DNA from 3 places in the Paenibacillus tritici genome. Region 2 is predicted to be linked to each of the others. Evidence: predicted binding sites of a transcription regulator. Region 2 holds the regulator's gene; each other region holds the start of a gene.

What was found. Region 2 encodes Rex, which represses fermentation and respiration genes when NADH is low (regulators of the CRP and FNR family bind a similar motif). Its sites were predicted from a motif close to TTGTGAAATATTTCACAA; they were not measured.
Region 1: pflB (formate C-acetyltransferase) is a predicted target of Rex. The motif match lies at 2,986-3,003, and genes of this name have one in related genera.
Region 3: KDC22_RS08760 (flavocytochrome c) is a predicted target of Rex. The motif match lies at 5,084-5,101, and genes of this name have one in related genera.

What each region holds. Positions count from the first base shown of each region.
Region 1 is NZ_CP073365.1:5,023,908-5,031,751, reverse strand. It holds gene adhE (bifunctional acetaldehyde-CoA/alcohol dehydrogenase) at 209-2,830, shown strand; gene pflB (formate C-acetyltransferase) at 3,092-5,353, shown strand; gene pflA (pyruvate formate-lyase-activating protein) at 5,475-6,212, shown strand; gene KDC22_RS21875 (extracellular solute-binding protein) at 6,409-7,815, shown strand.
Region 2 is NZ_CP073365.1:4,781,785-4,789,628, forward strand. It holds gene KDC22_RS20675 (AAA family ATPase) at 1-308, opposite strand, end outside; gene KDC22_RS20680 (hypothetical protein) at 301-843, opposite strand; gene KDC22_RS20685 (aminoglycoside adenylyltransferase domain-containing protein) at 1,021-1,794, opposite strand; gene KDC22_RS20690 (cell wall elongation regulator TseB-like domain-containing protein) at 2,014-2,535, opposite strand; gene KDC22_RS20695 (amidohydrolase) at 2,562-3,863, opposite strand; gene KDC22_RS20700 (redox-sensing transcriptional repressor Rex) at 3,850-4,503, opposite strand; gene dinG (ATP-dependent DNA helicase DinG) at 4,680-7,541, opposite strand; gene KDC22_RS20710 (tetratricopeptide repeat protein) at 7,662-7,844, opposite strand, start outside.
Region 3 is NZ_CP073365.1:2,076,605-2,084,448, reverse strand. It holds gene KDC22_RS08780 (spore coat protein) at 1-245, opposite strand, end outside; gene KDC22_RS08775 (hypothetical protein) at 301-534, opposite strand; gene KDC22_RS08770 (NAD(P)/FAD-dependent oxidoreductase) at 716-1,951, shown strand; gene KDC22_RS08765 (YncE family protein) at 2,027-3,220, opposite strand; gene KDC22_RS08760 (flavocytochrome c) at 3,508-5,067, opposite strand; gene dcuS (DcuS/MalK family sensor histidine kinase) at 5,193-6,803, opposite strand; gene KDC22_RS08750 (FMN-binding protein) at 6,993-7,349, opposite strand; gene KDC22_RS08745 (flavocytochrome c) at 7,372-7,844, opposite strand, start outside.

The DNA of each region.
Region 1 (7,844 bases), 240 kb from region 2:
TTGCAGTTCGCAGAACAGACAAATATCAATTAAATATTACATATAATATGGAAGAAATACCGGTATATGATCGAATGAAAGCGCTTTGAAAACAACTCAAAAAAAACTTTAAACTTTGTGAAAGATTTCACTATACAAGGTGAAACGGATGTGCTAAGATAAATGTATAGAAAGAAACAACCTAAAAATTGACAGGAGGACGAGGGAGATGGCAGTTAAAAACGAAGTCGCCGCCCAAGTGAAACAAACCACCGCTGAAGAGTACATTCAGGTTTTGGTGGATAAAGCAAAGAAAGCCCACGAAGCGTTCATGGGCCTGGATCAAGAGCAGACAGACACAATCGTTCATGCAATGGCACTGGCTGGACTCGACAAGCATATGTACCTGGCAAAACTGGCTGTTGAAGAAACAGGACGCGGAGTATACGAAGACAAAATCACGAAGAACATCTTCTCCACTGAATATATCTGGCACGGAATTAAGTACGACAAGACTGTAGGCGTTATTGAGGATAACGCTTATGACAGCTTCCAGAAGATTGCTGAACCAGTCGGAATCATTATGGGTATCACACCGGTAACCAACCCAACATCCACCACGATGTTTAAAGCTTTGATTTCCGCTAAGACACGTAACCCTATTATATTCGGTTTCCACCCGTCAGCGCAAGAGTGCAGTGCGGCAGCAGCCAAAATTCTGCATGATGCAGGCGTAGCAGCCGGCGCACCTGAGAACTTCATCCAATGGATTGAACTTCCTACAATGGATAAAACAAACGCATTGATGAACAATCCGGACGTTGCGCTGATTCTGGCAACCGGCGGATCGGCAATGGTCAAGGCAGCTTACAGCTGCGGCAAACCGGCACTCGGCGTAGGTCCTGGTAACGTACCTGCCTTCATTGAGAAGAGTGCTGACATTGATCAGGCTGTTACTGACCTTATCCTGTCGAAGACTTTCGATAACGGCATGATCTGTGCTTCCGAGCAAGCGGTTATCATTGAAGAAGCTATTTTCGACCAAGTGAAGAAGAAGATGATTGCGAACGGCTGCTACTTTGTTAACAAAGAAGAGGCTGCCAAGCTGACAAGCGGCGCAATGAACGTAGAGAAATGTGCGGTTAACCCGGCAATCGTCGGTCAATCCGCTGTGAAGATCGCTGAAATGTGCGGTATCCAGGTTCCAGCCGGAACCAAGATCCTGGTAGCTGAGCTTGAAGGCGTAGGTACGAAATATCCGCTGTCCGCTGAGAAGCTGAGTCCTGTTCTGGCTTGCTACAAAGTGAAGAACGCTGACCAGGGTATCGAACGCGCAGCTGAAATCGTTGAATTCGGCGGCATGGGCCACAGCTCGGCGATTCACTCGAACAACGAAGAAGTTATCATGAAGTTCTCGAACCGTCTGCAAACCGGACGTATTCTCGTCAACTCGCCTTCAACACACGGCGCAATCGGCGATATTTACAACACCAATATCCCTTCATTGACACTGGGCTGCGGATCTTACGGACGCAACTCTGTATCGCAGAACGTGACTGCAATCAATCTGATCAACGTGAAAAGGGTGAACCGTCGTACCGTGAATATGCAATGGTTTAAAGTACCTGACAAGATTTACTTCGAAAAGGGAGCCACTCAGTATCTGGCTAAAATGCCTGACATCACTCGTGTAGCAATCATCACTGACCCTATGATGGTGAAGCTGGGCTATGTTGAAAGAGTGGAGCACTACCTGCGTCAACGTCAGACTCCTGTAGCGATCGAAGTATTCTCTGAAGTTGAACCAGACCCGTCGACCACTACTGTAGAAAAAGGCGCGGCTATGATGAACAGATTCCAGCCGGACTGCATCATTGCACTCGGCGGCGGTTCCCCAATGGATGCTGCCAAGGGAATGTGGCTGTTCTACGAACATCCGGATGCAGACTTCAACGGTCTGAAGCAGAAGTTCATGGATATCCGCAAACGGGTATACAAATTCCCTAAGCTCGGCAACAAAGCGAAATTCGTTGCGATTCCAACAACTTCGGGTACCGGTTCTGAAGTTACATCGTTCGCAGTTATCACAGACAAGACAACAGGCAATAATACGAAGTATCCTCTGGCCGATTATGAGCTGACTCCAGATGTAGCAATTATTGATCCGGAGTTTGTATACAGCTTGCCTAAGACCGCTGTTGCCGATACAGGTATGGACGTATTGACACATGCGATCGAAGCTTATGTATCTGTAATGGCCAGTGACTACACCGATGGTCTGGCAATCAAAGCGATTCAGCTGGTATTCCAGTGGCTGGAGAAATCCGCACTGCAAGGCGATAAGCTGGCCCGTGAGAAAATGCACAACGCTTCAACACTTGCCGGTATGGCATTTGCCAATGCATTCCTGGGGATTAACCACAGCTTGGCCCACAAATGGGGCGGACAGTATCACACAGCACACGGCCGCACTAATGCGATCCTGTTGCCGCATGTTATCCGCTTCAATGCCAAGAAGCCTACGAAGTTCGCTTCGTTCCCTAAATATTCGCACTTTGTAGCTGACGAACGGTATGCCGAAATCGCCCGTATTCTCGGATTGCCGGCTCGTACAACCGAAGAAGGCGTAACCAGCCTGATCAATGCCATCCGCGACATGAACAAAAAACTCGGTATCGAAGAATCCTTCTCGGCTCTTGGTTTCGATCCAAAGGACTTTGAATCCCGTGTAGATTACCTGGCTGACCGTGCATTTGAAGACCAATGTACAACTGCCAACCCTAAAATGCCGCTGGTATCTGAGCTTGCCGATGTATACCGCAACGCATTCTACGGAAAATTCGATAATTAATTAACGGTTGCCTGGCGAAGAATAAGGTTAAAGGTTAATATGGGACTGGATGGAAGTGACAAATATCACCGAAAGAGTGATATTTGTCACAGTCCTTTTTCAGAAAATAAACTAAAATGTTTATATAAACAAAGATCCCAGTTATACAGTCACGATTGTGAATTTTATAACAACCAGTAGCTACGGGATCACGAGACACGGGATTAACCTTCAAGCCCGCGATCTCTACAAATATACTAAATATAAATGGAGGGATTTAGCATGTCGGTGATTGAAAAAGAAGTACAAGAGGTTAAGTCGGGCTGGAGAAGTTTTGCAAAAGGTACATGGGCTAAGAAAGTTGACGTTAACAACTTTATCGCCAAGAACATCAAGCCTTACGAAGGAAACGAAGAATTCCTTGTAGGTCCTACCAGCAATACTACTGAACTGTGGAAGATTATCTCCCAACTGAGCAAGGAAGAAAGAGAAAGAGGCGGCGTATGGGATGTTTCCCTCGATACTGTCTCCACCATTACTTCCCATAACCCGGGATACATTGACAAAGACAAGGAACAGATTGTAGGCGTTCAGACTGATGCGCCATTCAGACGTTCCATTCAACCGTTCGGCGGTATCAAGATGATGATCGACGCTACTAAGGCTTACGGCTTCGAGCTTCCGCAGAATATCGTTGACATGTTCACGAACATCCGCAAAACGCATAACCAAGGCGTATTTGATGCATATACACCAGACATGAGAGCTGTGCGTAAATCCGGTGTAATCACAGGTCTTCCTGATGCTTATGGCCGCGGACGCATCATCGGCGACTATCGCCGTATTGCTCTGTACGGTATTGATTTCCTGATCAAGGACAAGAAGCAACAGCTGACTGAGCTTGAAGTGGATTCCATGACAGAAGACGTCATTCGTCTTCGTGAAGAGCTGTCCGAGCAAATGCGCGCTCTTGGCGAACTGAAGCAAATGGCTGCAGCTCACGGTATGGATATTTCTAAGCCCGCTATGAACTTCAAAGAAGCTACACAATGGGTGTACTTCGGTTATCTGGCAGCAGTGAAAGAGCAGAACGGTGCGGCAATGTCCCTTGGACGCGTATCCTCCTTCCTCGACATCTATGTACAACGTGACTTTGAAGAAGGCACTCTTACTGAAGAACAAGCTCAAGAAATCGTTGACCATTTCGTAATGAAGCTGCGTATCGTGAAGTTCCTGCGTACGCCTGATTATAACGACCTGTTCTCCGGCGACCCTACTTGGGTAACTGAATCCATCGGTGGTATGGCTGAAGACGGTACAACACGTGTAACCAAGAACAGCTTCCGCTTCCTGCATACCCTGTACAATCTGGGACCTGCACCGGAACCTAACCTGACCGTACTGTGGTCCGAGAAGCTGCCGGAAGGCTTCAAGAAATATTGTGCCAAGGTTTCCATCGAAACCAGTGCCATCCAATATGAGAACGATGATGTAATGCGTCCATACTGGGGCGAAGATTATGCGATTGCCTGCTGCGTATCCCCAATGCGTATCGGTAAGCAAATGCAGTTCTTCGGTGCCCGTGCCAACCTGGCAAAAGCTCTGCTGTATGCTATCAACGGTGGTGTGGATGAGAAATCCGGCGCTCAGGTAGGTCCTGAATATCCGGCGATTACTTCCGAATATCTGGATTACAATGAAGTAATGAAACGTTTCAAACCAATGATGGAATGGCTGGCTAAGACTTATGTCAACACGCTGAACATCATTCACTATATGCATGACAAATATTCCTACGAACGTATCGAAATGGCGCTGCATGACCGCGACATTCTGCGTACAATGGCTTGCGGTATCGCCGGACTGTCCGTTGCTGCTGACTCCCTGAGCGCAATTAAATATGCGAAGGTTAAACCGATCCGCAACGAACAAGGCATTGCCATCGACTTCGAAACTGAAGGTGAGTTCCCTTGCTACGGTAACAACGACGATGCTGTTGACAACATCGCAGTTGAGCTGGTTGAAACCTTCATGTCGATGATCCGCAAAAACAAAACTTACCGTGATGCTGTGCCGACTCAATCGGTACTGACAATCACTTCAAATGTTGTATACGGCAAGAAGACTGGTACAACTCCAGACGGACGTAAAAAAGGCGAACCATTCGCTCCTGGTGCTAACCCAATGCACGGACGCGACAAGAAGGGCGCCCTGGCATCCCTGAACTCTGTTGCGAAACTGCCATACTCCGATGCACAGGATGGTATCTCCAACACCTTCTCCATCGTTCCTAAGGCGCTGGGTAAAGACGAAGATTCCCGTAAGTCCAACCTGGTCTTCATGATGGACGGATATTTCCACAATAACGCTCAGCACTTGAACGTTAACGTATTTAACCGTGAGCAACTGCTTGACGCTATGGATCACCCAGAGAACTATCCGCAATTGACCATCCGCGTATCCGGCTATGCTGTTAACTTCATCAAGCTGACCCGTGAACAACAGATGGATGTTATCAACCGTACGTTCCACGATTCCATGTAAGAATGGTTCTTGCTCTACAAGAATTGAGATAATGAAGGAGCTGCCGCCCTTGAAAGAGGGCGGTAAACTCTTGTTAAAAATTCATTAAAATTTTAAGGTTTTTTTGAAAGGATGACATCTCATGCTTAAAGGACATATCCACTCCTTGGAAACGTTTGGAACGGTGGATGGCCCGGGTATCCGCTTCGTGCTTTTTATGCAGGGCTGCCTGCTTAAATGTCAGTATTGCCATAACCCGGATACCTGGGAACTGAATGAAGGCAAGGAAATGACCGTCGAGGAAGTGCTGGCGGAAATCGAGCCCTACCTGAATTATTATAAATCCTCCGGCGGCGGGCTTACGGTATCCGGCGGTGAACCGACACTGCAGGCGCATTTCGTCAAACAGTTATTCACCGAGGTGAAGAAACGCTGGAACCTGCATACCACGCTCGATACCAACGGCTATAATGACGGCTCCAAAATCAGCGATTTGCTGGATGTTACCGATCTGGTACTCTTGGATCTGAAGCATATTGATGATGAAGCTCACATCAAGCTGACCGGTAAATCCAATGATCGTACCTTGAAGCTGGCCCGCTGGCTATCAGATAATAACCGTAAAATGTGGATTCGCCATGTGTACGTTCCCGGCATTCACAATAAGGAAGAGGATCTGCAGAATCTCGGCCGCTTCATTGGCACGCTGAATGGAGTAGAGAAATTCGAAATCCTGCCTTATCATGTGATGGGCATCTACAAATGGAAGGAGCTGAACCGTCCCTACGAGCTTGAAGGGGTGGAATCACCTTCCGACGAGGAAGTGCAGCGTGCGTACCGGCTGATTGAAGAAGGCCGCAACCAGTCTGCTCTGGTATAATCTCATACCTATAATGAACAAGCGGAGCTTCCATTTGAGAAGCTTCGCTTTTTTGATGTCATTAAACCTGACTGGTTTCGCTTACATTAGAGGATTTTATCCCTATTGAAGATGAATCTTAACCTTACGATTACCCAGTTGATTTCCTATAATTAGAATTGTAAGGGAAACCACTAAATAGGGAGGGTCACCCGTAATGAGAAAAAGCTTAACACTGCTATTGTCCCTGATGTTTGTTACCTCAGCACTGCTGACTGGCTGTGGAGACACGAAAAATAATGCGGCCAACAACAAAGGGGAAGCGGCTGCGACCAATGAGGCGGCTGCTACCACCGCAGCAGCTACGGAAGAACCGGTTAGCGCTGAGCCTTTTGAAATGACAGTACGTCATACCCAGGTAGGTGCAGACAAGCAGAAACGGCTGGCGATTCTGGAGGATGTGGTTGGCAAAGTGCAGGCGGATGTGCCTGGACTCACCTTCAAGCTGGATGGTGTAGATTCGGATGTGAACCGTAAGGAGAAGCTGCGCGGTGAAATGGCGGCCGGCAATCCGCCGGAGATCTTCGACCTGTTCGGCAGTCCGGATTCTAAGATCTATGCCAAAGAAGGCAAGCTGCTTGATCTGACCCCGATTCTCGATGAATTAGGCATCAAGGATAAGTTCTCCAATCTGGACCCGTTCACATATGAAGGTAAAATCTATGGCCTGCCCATCGGCGGCTCAGGTGAAGGCTTCTTCTATAATAAAGAGTACTATACCGGTAAGGGCTGGAAGGCTCCTGCCACCTTCGCCGAACTGGAGCAGCAATTGGCTGATATCAAGGCTGACGGTAAAGTGCCGCTTGCCGGTGCTTCCAAGGCAGGCTGGGTACCGCTGATGCTTGCGAACCATCTCTGGTCCCGGTATGCCGGACCGGATGTTACCGCCAAGTTCGCTACCGGTGAAGCGAAGTGGAATGACCCGAATGTGATCAAGGGCTTGGCGAAATACAAGGAATGGGTGGATAAGGGATACTTCAAGAAGGGCGAGCTCGGCTTCGAGTATGCTGAATATACAACCCAGTTCACCAGCGGTGAAGCGATCCTGATGTATGATGGCACCTGGAAGTCTTCCGTATTCAAGGCTGGACAATCCGGAGAAGGTCTGATTGGCAAAGTCGGCTTCTTCAATATTCCGCCGGTTGACGGAGGAGTAGGCGACCAGACTGCCCTAATGCGTGATGTGAACAACGGTTATGGCTTCTCGGCTTCAGCAGGTGAAGATGAGCGCAAGCTTGCGGCGGTCAAATCCTTCATTAAGAATATGTTCAATGAAGAAATGCAGCTGCGCGGTCTGGTGGAAGACGGGGTACTGCCGGCTATGAAGGTTGATCAGGCTGTGCTGAATAAGAATATTACGGATGATCTGATGAGTGAGATTGTAGCGGTGCTTAACAGCTCCCAGTCTTCCTTCCCGGCCTTTGACTCCCTGGTGCAGGCAGATGTGACCACTGAGATCAGCAATATCCAGATTCAGAGCCTGATTGGCGGGCAGACGACTCCTGAGAAGATGGGCGATGCCCTGCAGAAGATACAGGAAGAGGCCAACGCAGCAGTTGAATAACAGGCGGTAAATGGAATGTACCCTGGTGC
Region 2 (7,844 bases):
GGGCGAATCCCGAATTTGCTGATTTCTTCATGACGGATGAGGAAGTCAAGGGCTTCACGCAGCTCCTGCTTGGCATTGTCCTGTCCGCCGATTTCTTCAAAGGTCAGCTTGGACGGGCCGTTCTTCTTGCGTTTCTTATCTGCGCCTGCATTGACGGCCAGACCGCCGCGCGCATGGGCAATGAATAGAAGTGCAGAGACCATGCCGAGCGCTATGATTACCGGAAAGATATTAATTCCGACAAAAACCATAAAAATCAGCATGACCGGAACAGCTCCGGCTAGTATTTCTTTCCAATACTTAAGCATTGTTCCACACTCCCATCTTGGCTGCCACACGCGGTAAAATAATAAACTTGCTCTCCGTGCCATTGCTCAGGCTCACATACACATTATTATCATCAATCTCTGTTGTAGCGGTAACCCCGCTGTACTTGCTGTCCTGCTCCTTAAGTCCATCAAGCTTGGCGGGGATTAATGTATACTTCCGGCTCTCCATGGCTTCCGCCACAGAGAACATCGCTTTATCCCAATATTCATCCAGCAGAGCGCTGGTATCCTGTTCCACATCAAGCTTCAGTGTCCGGCCATTAATGGCTGCACTGCCTTCCTTGGACACATACTGTACCAGCTCACGTAATTTCGTGCCCGGCTGCAATTCAAGTTTCAAAGTGACTTCATTGCGTTTAATAGTAATATGGGAATCCTTCACTCCCTCATAAGAAGATACCAGCTTATGCAGCGGCTCCTGCACCACAAATTGACGGTAAGCATACCAGCCACCAAATAATAATGCAGCAGACAGCAGAGACGTTAGCAGTACAGGCACAAGACGCAGTTTCAAGAAACGTCCTCCTCTCAATAATGACCGAACATCCATCTATAATAATGACCAACCAGCGTGTCTAGCGCCCATCCGAGACTGACATGCTCTTAAGCATGTCTTGATACAAGTAGTAGTATATCACAGGTGTATATACGATTTTACATAAAAGTGTGAATATATTTAAAATTTTTGATACTAATTTCTGGATGTTTCAGTAGAGAGATTGATTTCCTTAGCCATATACTCAGCGAATTCTATCCATAGCTCAGGGTTGCTGCCTATGCTGCTGACCGCACCGCTATATTGATCCAGACAGTCCTTCAGCAGCCCGTGATAGCACTGTGGCACATGCTTCAATCCCCACTCTCCGCCTTCCTTTTTGGAAGACACCACTTCTTCACGCGCATAATACAGCACCCGGCACAGATTCAGTGTGTAATACACCGGAGCATCAATAATATTCTGCCTGGCATCCTCAATATCGCCCAGAATGGAATCGAGAACATATTGCCGGTCTACCGGCAGGAAGGCTTCGCGTATGGGTTCGCCGTACAGAATGAATCCCCGCTGATAGACGACAGCAAAGTGAGCCGCAAGATCCCCATCCTCCAAACCGCCGCAAATGTAATCCTCCTCCAGACTGTAGCGCTCCAGATGACCCTTCGAGAAATGGAATTCAAACGGCGTCGGATGCACAAAGTTCTTCAGATAACTTGTCAGGACAACACTTAGTTCAACTCCCCCCTGATTCGGCAGGCTATTGTGATACGCTACTATTCTCTTCGCAAGTCTCTTACTGACCTCTCCAGATAACTTGTCATGGACAACAATCAGCAAGTCGATATCGCTGGTATTCGGATTGAAGCAGCCCATCGCCAGCGACCCGTGCACATAAATCCCGGACAGATTTGCCCCGAGTTCCTCCTTGAACAGTTCTACCGCTTGATCCAGATATGCTAAAATTTCCATTTCAAAATTTCCTCCTGCTTCATAAAATTCCGCGTAGTATTGCTGATCCGATATACATGAATGATATTGCTATGAGTGTATACTTCCGTGTAAACGAATGAACAGCAGAGCAGCGTGGAGCCGCTTCGGTAACAAAAAAGCGGGAGAACAGTTGTAACTGTATCCCCCGCTTCTGCTATGGTTCAAGCCCTGCCACCCGGCCGCTTATTATGCAGACGATTAACGGTTAGGCAAACTGTACCCTTCGCCGATGGCGCTGCCGTCTGTGAAGCGGTAGAAGTTGTAATAGTAACGCCCGTCTTTTTTGTAAAATAGCTGCCAGGCATATTCCCCGTTGTACACTCCTGGCAGCAGGCGTTTAATCGTAATACCCGGCAGCTGGGCGGTAATGATCTCGCGCATTTTCGCTTCCGGGGTTCCTTTGCTCAGCTCTTCAGCATATAGATCATTGGCGCCTCCGGCAGGCTTGCCTTCCGTGGTAAAACGGACCCACACCATGATCTCCGTCCCTGCCTCATTCTTGCCGGTCAAGACCCAATAGATTTCATTCTCATTCCAGACTGATTTCTGGGCCTTGGTGACCTCTGTTAACCCGGCACGCGTTCTGGCCAGCTCTTTGGCTTCACTCCGCTCGTTCCACTGATCCTTCATAATGTAGGCATAAAACTGGCTTAGTCCGAACAGAAGGAGCAAAACCAGGGAGATCCCCAGCAGAAGCCATTTTCTCCTCTTCTTCACCATGCAGCTCCCTTTCCAAAACCTCTGTATTACCGTTTAAGCAGGCTCTCGAATGTTTCCTGTGCTTTGCGGCGGATCGCTTCCTCATCGAGTGTCAGGCATTGCCCGTGCTTCACCACCTGCTTGCCGTTGACCCATACATGCTCCACATCCTTGGCACTTGCCGAATAGACGGCGTGGGAGAGCAGATCGCTATGGGGCAGCAGATGCGGCTGGTCAATATCAAGCGCAATGAAGTCGGCCTTCATCCCTGCTGCAAGCCTGCCTACCTGCTTCAGAAAAATAGACTGCGCTCCATACTCCGTCGCCATCAGCAGCGCTTCAGGTGCGGGTACCGCTGTAGGATCGCCGCTTACGCCTTTGTGGATCAGCGCCGCCAGTCTCATCTCTTCAAACATATCCAGGTTGTTATTGCTTGCTGCGCCATCAGTACCCAGCGAGACCTTAACCCCTGCTCTAAGCAGCTCAGGGACACGGGCTACACCGCTGGCCAGCTTCAGGTTGCTGCCGGGATTATGTGACACGCCAACGTGATGGCGGGCCAGGATGCCGATCTCTTCATCGTTCAGATGGACACCATGCGCAATCAGCGAAGGACGGGTGAACATCCCCAGCTTCTCCAGATGCGCTACCGGACGGAGTCCGTAGTCGGCAACATTCTGCTCCACTTCATGGCGCGTCTCGGACATATGGGTGTGCATCGGGAGATCCAGATCATGCGCAGCCTCTACAAATTTCACGAAAAACTCTGGAGGACAGGTGTAAGGGGCATGCGGCGAGAGCATCGTAGTAATTCTGCCGTCGGCCTTGCCATGCCAGTCACGGGCAAATGCAATCGCCTCTGCGAGCTTGGACTTCTGCTCCTCTTCCGGGCATAGCCCGATCACGCCGCGCATCAGCACAGCCCGAATCCCGGATTGTCCGGTCACTTCTGCTACCCGGTCCATATGATCATACATATCGAGGAAAGTCGTCGTCCCGCCCTTCAGCATTTCCAGCACGGACAACGAGGTTCCCCAATATACATCATCACCAGTGAATTTCGCTTCCATCGGCCACATCTTCTCCTGCAGCCAGGTCTGAAGCACCATATCATCACCGTATCCGCGCAGCAGCGACATTGCCGTATGCCCATGGGTATTCACAAGACCCGGCATGAACAGCAGACGGCTGCCGTCCACCACCCGAGCATTCTCTTCCATGACAGGCTCAGCTTCACCTATGTAAGTAATCAGATCGTCCTCAATGGTCATATACCCGCTTAGAACCGGCTTGTCACTGCCCGGAACCAGGAAACGGCCATGCTTGATTATCGTCTTATTGCTGCTCATCTTCGGTCTCTTCCTTTCCATCATGCAAATAATAGGCCAGGCTCTGCAGATCGGTGGTAAAGTCTGCGGCATGAATCCGGATATTGGCAGGAGTCTTGAGAATAACCGGTGCGAAGTTCAGAATAGCCTCGATGCCGGAGTCTACAAGAATATCAGCTACGTTCTGGGCTTCGCTGTCCGGTACGGTAATGATCCCGATGCGGATTCCCTGGGAACGGATCGTATCGCCGAGCTCTTCCATCGGCTGCACAACCAGTGAGTTGATCTGCTGGCCCACCTTCGGCGGGTAAGCATCGAAGACGGCCGTAATCTTCATCGTATCCTTCAGATAGGCATTGTAATTGGACAAGGCATGGCCAAGATTACCGGCGCCTACCAGAGCGACGTTGATTTGCTGGTCAAGCTTCAGGATATGACGGATTTTCTCGATCAGATAGGATACATCATAACCGATGCCTTTTCTGCCGAAATCACCGAAATAAGCCAGATCCTTACGGATCTGAGCAGGGTTCAGATCAAGCTTCTGGCCCAGCTCCTGAGAAGAAACGGTTGAGATTTCGCGTTTTTGGAGATCGTTCAGGAAACGCAGGTACACTGGAAGCCTGCGGACGACAGCCTCCGATATTTTATCCGATTTCATGTTTTCTCCTCCTAAAAGTTTGGATAGCATACGCTTCCTTGTATAACTTCGCTAAACTTGCCTCGAAAGCCAATTATAGGAACCGTGCCCCGCCGCCTGCCTGACTCAGCAGCTACAGCCGGGGCGCGGATCTTCAGGTTAACCATAACTTATTCATCATATCAATAGCAGAGGAATTAGGAAACCCCGCCTTCTTCCAGCCATTCGGCGATCCTCGGGACCATCTGATCCGTCAGCATATGCTCCATCTTGGGGCCGGGCAGAGAATACAGGAAGTATTTGCCATAATAAGATTCAATGACCCTGGTATCATATACAATAACGATTCCGCGGTCCTGCGCCGTGCGGACCAGCCGCCCGAAGCCCTGCTTGAAGCGGATGACGGCCTGCGGGACGGACAGCTTCATGAACGGATTCTTCTTCTGTGCCTGGAGCAGCTCCGACTTCGCCTCAGCCAGCGGATGATTCGGCGGCTGGAACGGAAGTCTGACGATCGCCAGGCAGGTCAAGGCTTCCCCGGGGATATCCACCCCTTCCCAGAAGCTGCTGGTCCCCAGCAGCACAGAAGCCGAGCTGTCCTGGAAGCGACGGATCAGCTTGCTCCGGCTGCCGCCCTCCACCCCTTGTCCAAGCACCGCGATATCCTGCGAGGCAAGCGCCTCCTTCAGCGGATCATAGACCTGGCGCAGCATCTTGTACGAGGTGAACAGCACCAGCATCCGTCCCCGGGTAGCTACAGCGGTCTCAGCAAGGGAATGCACCAGCGTGTCCACAAAACGGGCATCCCCTATACTTCCCTTGACGCTCGGGAAGTCACGGGGGATCACCAGCAAAGCCTGCTCCCGGTATTTGAATGGCGACGGAAGCAGTGCGGTCATCAGCTGCCCTTGCTCCGCAGCCTCGCCAAGACCCAGATTGTCAATCATGAACTGGAAGGACTTATCTACGGACAATGTGGCCGAGGTCAGGATAACGCTCTTCTTCTTGTCGAAGAACAGCTCCCTGAGCTGGGTGCTGACATCCACGGGAACGGCGTACATCTGCAGCGACTTGCCTTTATAGTTGCCGCTTCCCTCCAGCCAGTACACGATATTCTCATCATTCAGATTCATGAAGAAACGAATCTGTTCCCTGATGGAGGCCAGATCCTTGAACAACCCGCTAATATCCGTGACAAGACCGTCCGAGGAGGACTGGCTGTCCGTGTCACGCATCTCACTGAGCATCTTGTCACCCCTGCGGATGATATCGCTCAAGCTGAGGTTAAGCGTATTCTCCAGGGCAGCCAGCTCTTCCCAGTCTTTGGGCTTCTTGCCCGGCTGCAGCCGGGCCACCAGCTGACCGGCTTCCCCGGCACCGGCATCGCTGCGCTCGGGCAGCAGCCCGAAGAGCCTGTCGCTAAGCGCATCCCAGGACTCCTTCACCGTCAACAGATCGGGATAGATCCGGTCGATCACTCCGCTCCATTCGGAAGCCTGCTCACTGCCGGAAGACTGCAGAGCCATGCGAAGAGCAGGCAGCTGGCCGCTCCGGCTATCCTTGTACAAGCGGGTAAGCGTATGGGCAACAGTGAAGTATTTCATCTGCATGCCAAGATGCTTGCCGGCGATATCCTCCAGATGATGAGCTTCATCAATGATGAGATGCTCATAAGCCGGAAGGAGCTGATGGCCGGCCTTGACATCAGCGAACAGCTTGGAGTGATTGGTAACCACAACATCGGATATCCCGGCTTCGTGTTTGGCCCGGTGGTAATAACATTTGCGGAACCAGGGACAGGCCCGGCCCAGACAGGAATCGGTGTCACTGGCAACGGTCTCCCAGAAATCACCGCCGCGTCCGCTTAAGTTAAGCTCCTCGTCATCCCCGGTCTCCGTCTGGGTAAGCCAGACGATCATTTGGGCAGCCGTAAGCGCTTCTTCCCTTGGACTTGTGAAGTCTTTTTTGTTAATTCTGTGTTCAAACTTGCGCAGGCACAAATAGTGCCCTCTTCCCTTGAAGATCGAAGCCTTGAACGGGAACGGCACCACACTGGTCAGCAGAGGGATGTCCCGCTCCCGCAACTGGTCCTGGAGGTTGATCGTATGCGTGCTGACCATAACCTTCTGGTTGCTGCGGACACTGTGATAGATAGCCGGAAGCAGATATCCGAGCGATTTGCCGGTGCCTGTTCCCGCTTCAATCAGCAGATGCTTATCCTGCTCCAGCGCCGTCATGACCTCATGGATCATCAGCTCCTGGGCCTCACGGCTCTCATACTGGGGAAGAGCAGCCTTCAGCCGCTTGGTTACCTCGTCCATATATTCCTGGAAGGTAATGTTCTCCAGCGGATTACTGCTGCCTTCCTCCCGCGGGGAAGGCAGCTCGGCCCAGTCGCCCACGGCAAGCGCCAGCTGACGGTAGAAGGTCAGCTCGCCTTCCGGCTGAAAGGTCTCCATCTCCCGCTCTCGCAGCAGACCGTCGAAATACCAGGCCAGGTCACTGTCTTCGTCCGCGAACAGCTCATTCAGCCGCTGAATCGTCAGGAGCGGCAGACTGTGCAGCTCCTCCAGACATTTAAGCAGCACAATAGCCGTGGCCAGCGCATCGCTGTCCGCCTGATGGGGACGCTCATGCGTGATGCCGAAATGTTGGCTCACCGCGCCAAGCTGATAGGTGCTCAGCGAGGGGAAGCATATTTTGAGAAAATCAATTGTATCCAGAATACGCCCCTGAAACGGCAGGTAGCCGCAGCGGTCCAGCGCATTCTGCAGGAAATGAAAATCAAAGGCTACATTGTGACCAACGAGGACAACATCATCCAGCAGCGGCACCAGCTCCATCATCATCTCATCCAGCTCCGGCGCATCCTGCACATCACTGTCAGTAATTCCGGTCAGGCCCGTAATAAAAGGAGGAATTGGTGCTCCGGGCTTGACGTAGGAACCATACACCCTGGAGATAGTCCCGTCTTCTTCTATAATGGCAAGGCCAACCTGGATGATTTCACCCACAGATTGGGTTCCCGTAGTTTCAAAATCAAGCACGGCAAATTTCATTATAAGTTCTATTCCCTTTCACTTGAGACTCTTTATCAGCATAACAGAAGTTACGAAAAAAGGCGATGCAAACCCCCGGGAAGTGGGGAGGTCGCATCGCTTGAAGGAACCGGAGATAAATTATAAAAGCGAAACCAGCTGATGTCCGAACTGGAGCTTCCCGCCCCGCCTGCGGCACACCTCCAGATTAACGTTCGGCTCCGGAAGGGCCGGATCATGCTGCAAGGCCTGGCTGAACAGCTCACTGGCTTCATTGAAACGTTCCTGCGAAGCACGGATACAGCCAAGCGCATTATAAATCAT
Region 3 (7,844 bases), 2.7 Mb from region 2:
TCCACATCCTGGCGCAGTGCTTTACCGGGAGGGGCATACATGTTCAACTGAGACATCTGCATGTACAGATCTCCCTGAATTCTGAGGGTATCCATCGTTAATTCATTGAACACCCGTCTTACTGCCGGACAATTCGATTCTGTGGCTGCTGTTGTATACTCACGGACTGTCCGCTTCAAATCAGCCAGAATCGTGTAGAGTAAATCCTCATCCGCCATAAATGGCGTTCCATTGTGTACGTTCACCGTAATACCTCCTTAAAGTTTGTGAGCATCTGCTTCCGGTTGCTACAGACCCTACTTATTGCGGCTGGGTCGGCGCATACTGCTGATGCTGATGCAGCAGCTGTACCAGCATATCCATATGGTGGGTATGACTCTGGATCTGCTGGATGCAGATTCCCTGAACCGTGGAATTCTGGGTGGTTCCGGCTGTAGCAGCCAGCTGCTTAATCAGCAAATCCTCGTTGGAAATGGAATCGGCGATGTATTCCAATTCTTTTCCGCTAAGTGCCTGCATTTGGTTAGATTGCATGTTCGGTATTCCCTCCTTCTGGATGTTCAAGCGTTGCTTAGTATGCCTCAGAGGGAAAATCTTTATGTGCCTTCTGGCACAATGATAGCTAACCAATTATGGATTAACCCGTGCTCTACGCATTAGAATTTGTACAATTGCAAACAATATAACTCTGGATATTCAAAGGAGCGACCAAACCATGAGACTTATCAGCGGGCATCTGCCCTGGGAGCATACCCTGCTTCATCCTCCGGTGTATCCGGTACTTACTGAAGACATCACCTGCGACTGTCTTATTGTGGGCGGCGGTATGGGCGGAGCCATGATGTCCTACCGGATGTCCCATAGCGGAGCAGACACCGTCCTCATCGACAAAAAAACAGTCGTCACCGGAAGCTCCCACGCCAATACGGGGCTGATTCAGATCGCCAATGACAAATCGCTTACCTCTTGCATGAATACCTTCGGTGAAGAGAACGGCGTGCTGTTCTATAAGCTCTGTCAGCAGGCTATGCGTGCTATTCTTGAGCTGCCCGGCAAGCTGGATATAGATCCTCAGATTATGGAGCGCAGCAGCTTGCTGTACGCCAGCGTGCCGGAAGACGTACCTGTTCTGAAGCAGGAGAATGAGAATCTGATCAAGCACGGCTTCGACTCGGAGTTCTGGGATGAGGATACTATCCGCTCGCATTATTCCTTCTCCAAGCCCGGTGCATTATTCTCCAAAGGCGATGCGGAGACCAATCCGCTGCGGACCGCGCACAGCCTGATTCAAACAGCGCACTCCGGCGGGGTCCGGGTCTATGAGCACACCGAAGCCCTTCATTACGAATACAATGCTGACGGTGTAATCTGCCATACAGAGAATGGCCGGATCTTCGCGAAGAAGGTGGTGTTTGCCATGGGGTATGAAACCCAGGAGATGAAGAAGGACCGGGGCGCTGAGCTGATCAATACCTATGCCATTATGACCGAGCCTCTCCGCAGTCTCCCTAAATGGCATGAACAAAGTCTTCTCTGGGAAACGGCGCGGCCTTATTTATACTTCCGGACCACTCCGGACGGCCGGATTATTGCCGGAGGCAAGGATGAGGCGCTTACCAGTCCCGAGCGGCGGGATGTCCGGGTGCTCTCCCAGGGCCAGCGTCTCATAGAAGAGCTGGTGGCCTTGTTCCCTGAACTCCAAGGCGTCCAGGCCGAATATTCATGGGGAGCCGTATTCGGCACTACCCATGACGGACTGCCTTATATCGGAGAACATCCGGAGTATCCGAATTGTTATTTCATTGAGGGCTATGGCGGGAACGGGACCGTCTACAGTATGATCGCCGCCGAGCTGCTGGCAGATACGCTGGCCGGCAAGATCCGCCCGGAGCTGGACCTGTTCTCGTTGACCCGCCCTGCCAAGCCGGCGCCCTCTCCGGCTGTTATGTAGAAATGAGCTGCCCGGAAGCCGATTCGGCTTCCGGGCAGCTCATCTTTTATCTCCTAAGAACCACTGAATCTGGGATTATGAACTGACCACTGTACCCGAATTCTGCGTTTCGTAAGAGGCGACAATATTCTTGATAATGACATTAGAATCACTGGAGCCAGAGCTAATGTCAATGGCTGCCCCGGCAGTTGCGGTGGCCAGATCAATCGGAACAATAACCGATCTCTGTTCCACGTAAGCCTTGGTGCTATCCTGAGTAATCGTCAGATCGCCTGCGTAATAGAGTTCAATGAACTGAGATACCGTTCCCACCTCGTTATAAATTTGTAAGCCACACGGCGTATTGGCTGTAGCTTGAACCGTGATACACACGAATTCCGGGTTGGGGCATACGCGAATCTGGTCCTGACCTCTATAGCTTTTAATATCCCTAAGTTTTACGGGAGTAATCTCTCCGCTAGCTTTTATAGAGAGATCCTCAAAATATTTAAGGTAGGCCTTATTGGGTGGCGAGGTAGTGAACAATTTAGCCGGTGCGCTGCCAAAGTAAACTCCGGAGACCGTATTATCCAGCACACTTGTGTTTTTCTCTTCACCCGGAGTTGCACCGTTAAAATATTTCAGGAAGCCGTTCGGTCCCAGCACTCCCACAGTATGCCCATCAGGATGAATCACAAGGGGGTTATGGGGAGGATCAAAGGTAAGCTCAGAATTCATTCCAAATGTCGAAATCGAGTTATTATCAACCGAAATGGTTAAGATATAATCCTTGTTATCCTTATATTTACAAGCAACAAAGACAAGCGGGTTGTTGTCGGAGACGGCGAAGGCAAAGGGCTGGCCAACTCCAGTAGGGAGGGTTGTCAATACCTTATTGGTACGGTTATCGATGACCGTGATGGAGTGATTATTGGAATTGGCGACGTAGGCTTTTTGACCAAAGGGATGAACGATGACCGCCGTAGGAGCGGCAGGAGCTAAAGCCGTTACTCCACGGCCGACAGGTAAAGTAGCCATTACTTTATTGTTCTCGGTATTAATGATGGAGACACTGCTCTCGCCCGTGTTAACCACATAGACCTTGTTTCCCAGAGGGTCCATGCACATAGCGCCAGGCTGAGAACCAACCGGAATATGGGTGACGATGCTATCATCCGTGGGATCAATGACGGCAACTCTCCCAAATCTTACTCCAACCTCATAGGAAGCATAAAGGTAAGGAATCGAACCTGCTAAAGTACCGCTGTTGCTGATCTCGTTCTGATTCATTTGTAAAATCCCCTTTCTTGTAGCTGGACCTTATGGACTCACTGGTTCCAGCAGACCGACAAGCTGATGCAGGCGCGCCAGTTGTTCCGGATTCTGCATCAGGTTGTCTGAAGTAGGATATGCATTAATTTTCCAGCCTGACCATCAAAATGTCCTGCCGGGACGCAAAAAGGGCATTTGATAGCCAAGAGATGATAGACGCAAAAAGGATGCCCGCACAAGCCTGACGGCTGTGGAGCATCCTTTTTTCACTCTAAGAATAGATAGTACCCATTTGGAATAATAGCTTATTGCGCTTTGACAAATTCAGCTGACTTGATCCCTGCCTGGCGGCCGAAGATAATAATCTCGGCTACCGAGTTGCCGCCGATGCGGTTCTCACCATGCAGCCCGCCGACCACTTCACCTGCTGCGAACAGGCCTGTGATGGCTTTGCCGTCTTTGTTCAGGACTTCAGTATTGGTGTTGATGACCACACCGCCCATAGTGTAGTGAATCCCAGGGCCGATTTGAATCGCGTAATAGGGGGCCCCGGACAGATCATGGTCCATGCCGGTAGTTCTGCCGAATTCTGCATCCGATTTACTCTTCACCGCATTGTTCCAGGTATCCACTGTAGTCTTCAATTCAGCGGCAGGAATCTTCATTTGTTCCGCCAGCGCCTCAGGAGTATCTGCTGTCAGGACCACGCCCATCTTGATGTATTGCTCCACTGCTTTGACGCGGGATTTCACTCCGGAATCAAAGACAAGATAAGCTGTTTTCTCAGGGAGAGTATTAATCGAAGCGGTCACCTTGTCGCGGGTATTCATTTCGTTGCCGAAACGTTTGCCTGCACTGGATACGAGGATAGCCCCTTCCCCACGGACAGCCTCGCCGATCAGGTAGGATTTCTCCTGCTGTACTGTCGGGTGAACCTGAATCTGATCCATATCGACGGTGGTTCCGCCGACTTTCTCAATCATGGTGATGCCATCGCCGGTGCTGCCGATCTGATTGGTGGTTACCAGCCCTTCCAGGTCAGGTCTAACTTTGGAGATCAGCTCCTTGTTCGCACCGAAACCGCCGGTGGTCACGATAACCGCTGCTGCACTGATGACTTTCTCATCAGCCTGGTTGAACAGAACCTTGACGCCGTTCACCTTACCGTCCTGCACTGTAAGCTCCTTCACATCCGCATTAACGAACAGCGGAATCCCTTGCTCCTGAACATTTCTTACGAGCCCCGCAACCAGATATTGTCCGACTGCAGAGCCGTCTTCCGGACGGTGGGTACGCTTCTCCTTCATTCCGCCGGTAATCGTAATGTTGTTCAAGCGGATGCCAATCGAATCGAGCCAGTCAATAGCACTTGCGGAGCTATCCACGAAGAAATGAAGTAATTCCTTGTTGTTCGTATCGTGACCGCCCTTGAGTGTCTCTTCATAGAACAGCTCATTGCTGTCTTCGATTCCCTGTTCCTTCTGGAACTTCGTCTGCGAAGCATTCATCCCGGAGGACGATTTCGTAGTATTGCCGCCGGCTACAGGCATCTTCTCCAGAATGACCGGATTCATGCCGTTTGCCTTGGCTTCCAACGCCGCAGACATTCCTGCTCCGCCTGCACCGACAATGACGATATCATATTTATCTTGTAATTGATCGTACGGTGTATAGCTCGCTTCGGATGCTCCCGATAAGGCTTCGGCTGTCTCTTTAGGTGCAGCGGTTGCTGCAGGCTCTGTGGCCGCACTGTTGGTTCCTTTGCTCTCCTTGGTGCTGCTGCCTGCATTGTTGCTTCCGCAGCCCGCGATAACCAGCATCACAGACAGAACGAGGATGAGCGTCGCTGTTAATCTCTTATTCATTGTAAGACTTGCCCCCTTGTGCATATTTTCACAATTATCATAGAGGCAATAGAGGAGGTTTTGGAAGCTTCCGTAACTTATTAAAGAGTTTTGTAACTAAAGTAAGTGAATAACCGTCACAAAGTCTACATCTCCTCTTCCTTGACCGCATAGGGCACATCCACGATAAAATGGGCTCCCGGACCGCTGCCCGCGGCAAGCTGAACATGGCCGTTCAGTTTATCCACACTTTTCCTGACCAGATACAACCCGATCCCCCGCTGCTCTCCCTTGGAGGAGAAGCCCTGGACAAATATCTGCTCCTGCTGGTTCACTGGTATTCCCGGACCGTTGTCGCTTACCTCACATAACAGCCGCCCCTCTTCATATTGAAAAGCAAGTTCAACCCGCTTACCGGCTTGACCCCGGAATGCTCCGAGTACCTCCAGCGCATTATCCAGCAGATTGCCGGCAATGGTGATCAGCTCATGAATCACCTGCGGATCTGCCGGCTCCGGCAGATAGCTGTCCTCTGTCAGCAGCAGTTCAATCCCCGCTTCGCGCGCCCGGCTCAGCTTACCCAGCAGGAAACCGGCCATTACCGGATCTTTGATCTGTCTCGTAATCGACCCGATCTCCTTCTGGTAGTTGCTTACGGTGCCCAGAATATATTGCTGCAGCTCATCATACAGACCCATATGCGTCATGCCCATAATCACATGCAGCTTATTCATGAACTCATGGGCACCGGAGCGCAGGGCTTCTGCATAGACGGAGACTCCCGACAGCTTCTCAGCCAGCACCGCAAGCTCAGTCTCATCCCGGAAGGTGGCAATGGCTCCAACGATTGTACCGTTGACCCGGACCGGCAAACTGTTCACAAGCAGAGAGCTGTCCCCTAGCTCCAGTTCCCGGTCCTGTATCCCCTCACCGTTCACCAGCACCCGCTCCAGGCGCAGCTCCGGCCAATAATCGGCTATCTGCCGGTTGATGGCGCTTCCTCCAATCCCCGCTGCCTTCAAGAGCCGCTGGGCCTCCATATTAAGGATCGTAATCCGTGCTTCCTGGTCTACCGCGATAATTCCCTCACGCGTAGACTCCAGCATAGCGCTGCGCTCCTGCAGCAGCTTGGAGATATCCGCCGGCTCCATGCCGAAGACCATCCGCTTGATCCGTGCCGCCAGAATGAACGAGCCGCCAGCTCCAAGCAAGGCTCCCGAGACCAGGATCACGATAATCGTCCATTCATTCAGACGGACCAGCCGCTCGACCCTCTCTAGTGACAGACCGGCGATGACCACTCCTACCTGATGTCCCCGGTTGTTATAGACCGGAACGAAGCCCCGCAGCGACCTGCCCAGCGGCCCTGCTCCTTCCGAGATGCTCTCGCCCCCGCGCAGGGAGATTTCCTGCCCTCCTCCGGCAAAAGGCAGACCGACCAGAGAATCATCCGGATGGGAATAGCGGATACCCTTCATATCGGTCACCACTACAAACATAATGTCATTGCGGCGGGCGATCCTGGAGGTGTAGTCCTGGATCTCCTTGCTGTTTCCTTCGCTAAGCCCCTCTGAGACCAGCGGGATCAGGGCAATCGTACGGGCAATCGTAATCGCCTTATCCTCCAGTGCCTGCCGGGTCTGGGGAATAATCTGATTGCGGAAGATAAAGTATAAGATCAGCAATACCAGCAGCACAACGGCAGAGACCATGACGGCTACCATTGTCCTGAGACTGAGGCTTTTTGTTTTGCCCATGGGCACAAGCCCTCCTTCCAACCCTCTATACAATATCGAACTATATTTGTTGAACTTGAATTTGTAAAGCTCCTCCTTAGGAACGGTTCGAGGGAATGAAGCAAGCCCAGTCCTGCTGCCGGAGACAGGAGGGCTGGGCTTGTATGGCTTGTGTACAACCTTTTCACCTAAAATAATAGAATAGCTAGCTTACTTCTTCTTGGCTTGCTCCAGTGCCTGAGCCACCGCTTCGATAATCCCACCGCTGGAGCCGGAAGCACCGGAGAGGGCGTCGACGCCTTCGGTGGTCTGCTTTTCGATAATTTCGGGAATCGTATTCTCCACCGCCGCATCAATCATAGCTTCGGTTTCCTTATGCTCCTTAACGGTAATGCCCTCAATTTTCTCATCCTTGATTTCTACTGCGACTTTAATATCGCTCTTTACGCCTTTGCCTGTACCGTCATACGTCCCGTCCACATACTTGCCGGAAGAAGAGCATCCCGTCACAAGTACAGTCACAGCGGCGATCGCTGATAACAGCATGGTTTTTGTCCGCTTTTGCATGGATAATTCCTCCTTCTATGATCTATTTCTTAAGCGACTTCACGGCTTCGTCTGCTGCAATCCGGCCGAAGGTGGTGATGTCCGCCAGCGCATTTCCGCCAAGCCGGTTAGCGCCATGCACCCCGCCGGTCACTTCGCCCGCAGCATACAGCCCGGCAATCACCTGATCCTGGGTATCCAGCACTTGCGCGTGACTGTTAATGGCTACTCCTCCCATCGTATGGTGAATTCCCGGTGTTACCTGAATAGCGTAATATTTGCCTTGCTCAAAAGACAGCTTAAGATCCGGCCGTTCAAACTCTGTATCCTTGCCGGAAGCGACGAATCCATTGTAACGGTCCATCGTATCGGTCAACGCTGCAGCATCTACGCCAATCTGTTCAGCCAATTCCGCTGGGGTCGCCCCTTCTTGTACCAGATCCATTCCAAAATAAACTTCAGTCGCCTTCAGGTTGGCACGCAGCTCATCATTGAAAATAATGTAGGCCACCTTGC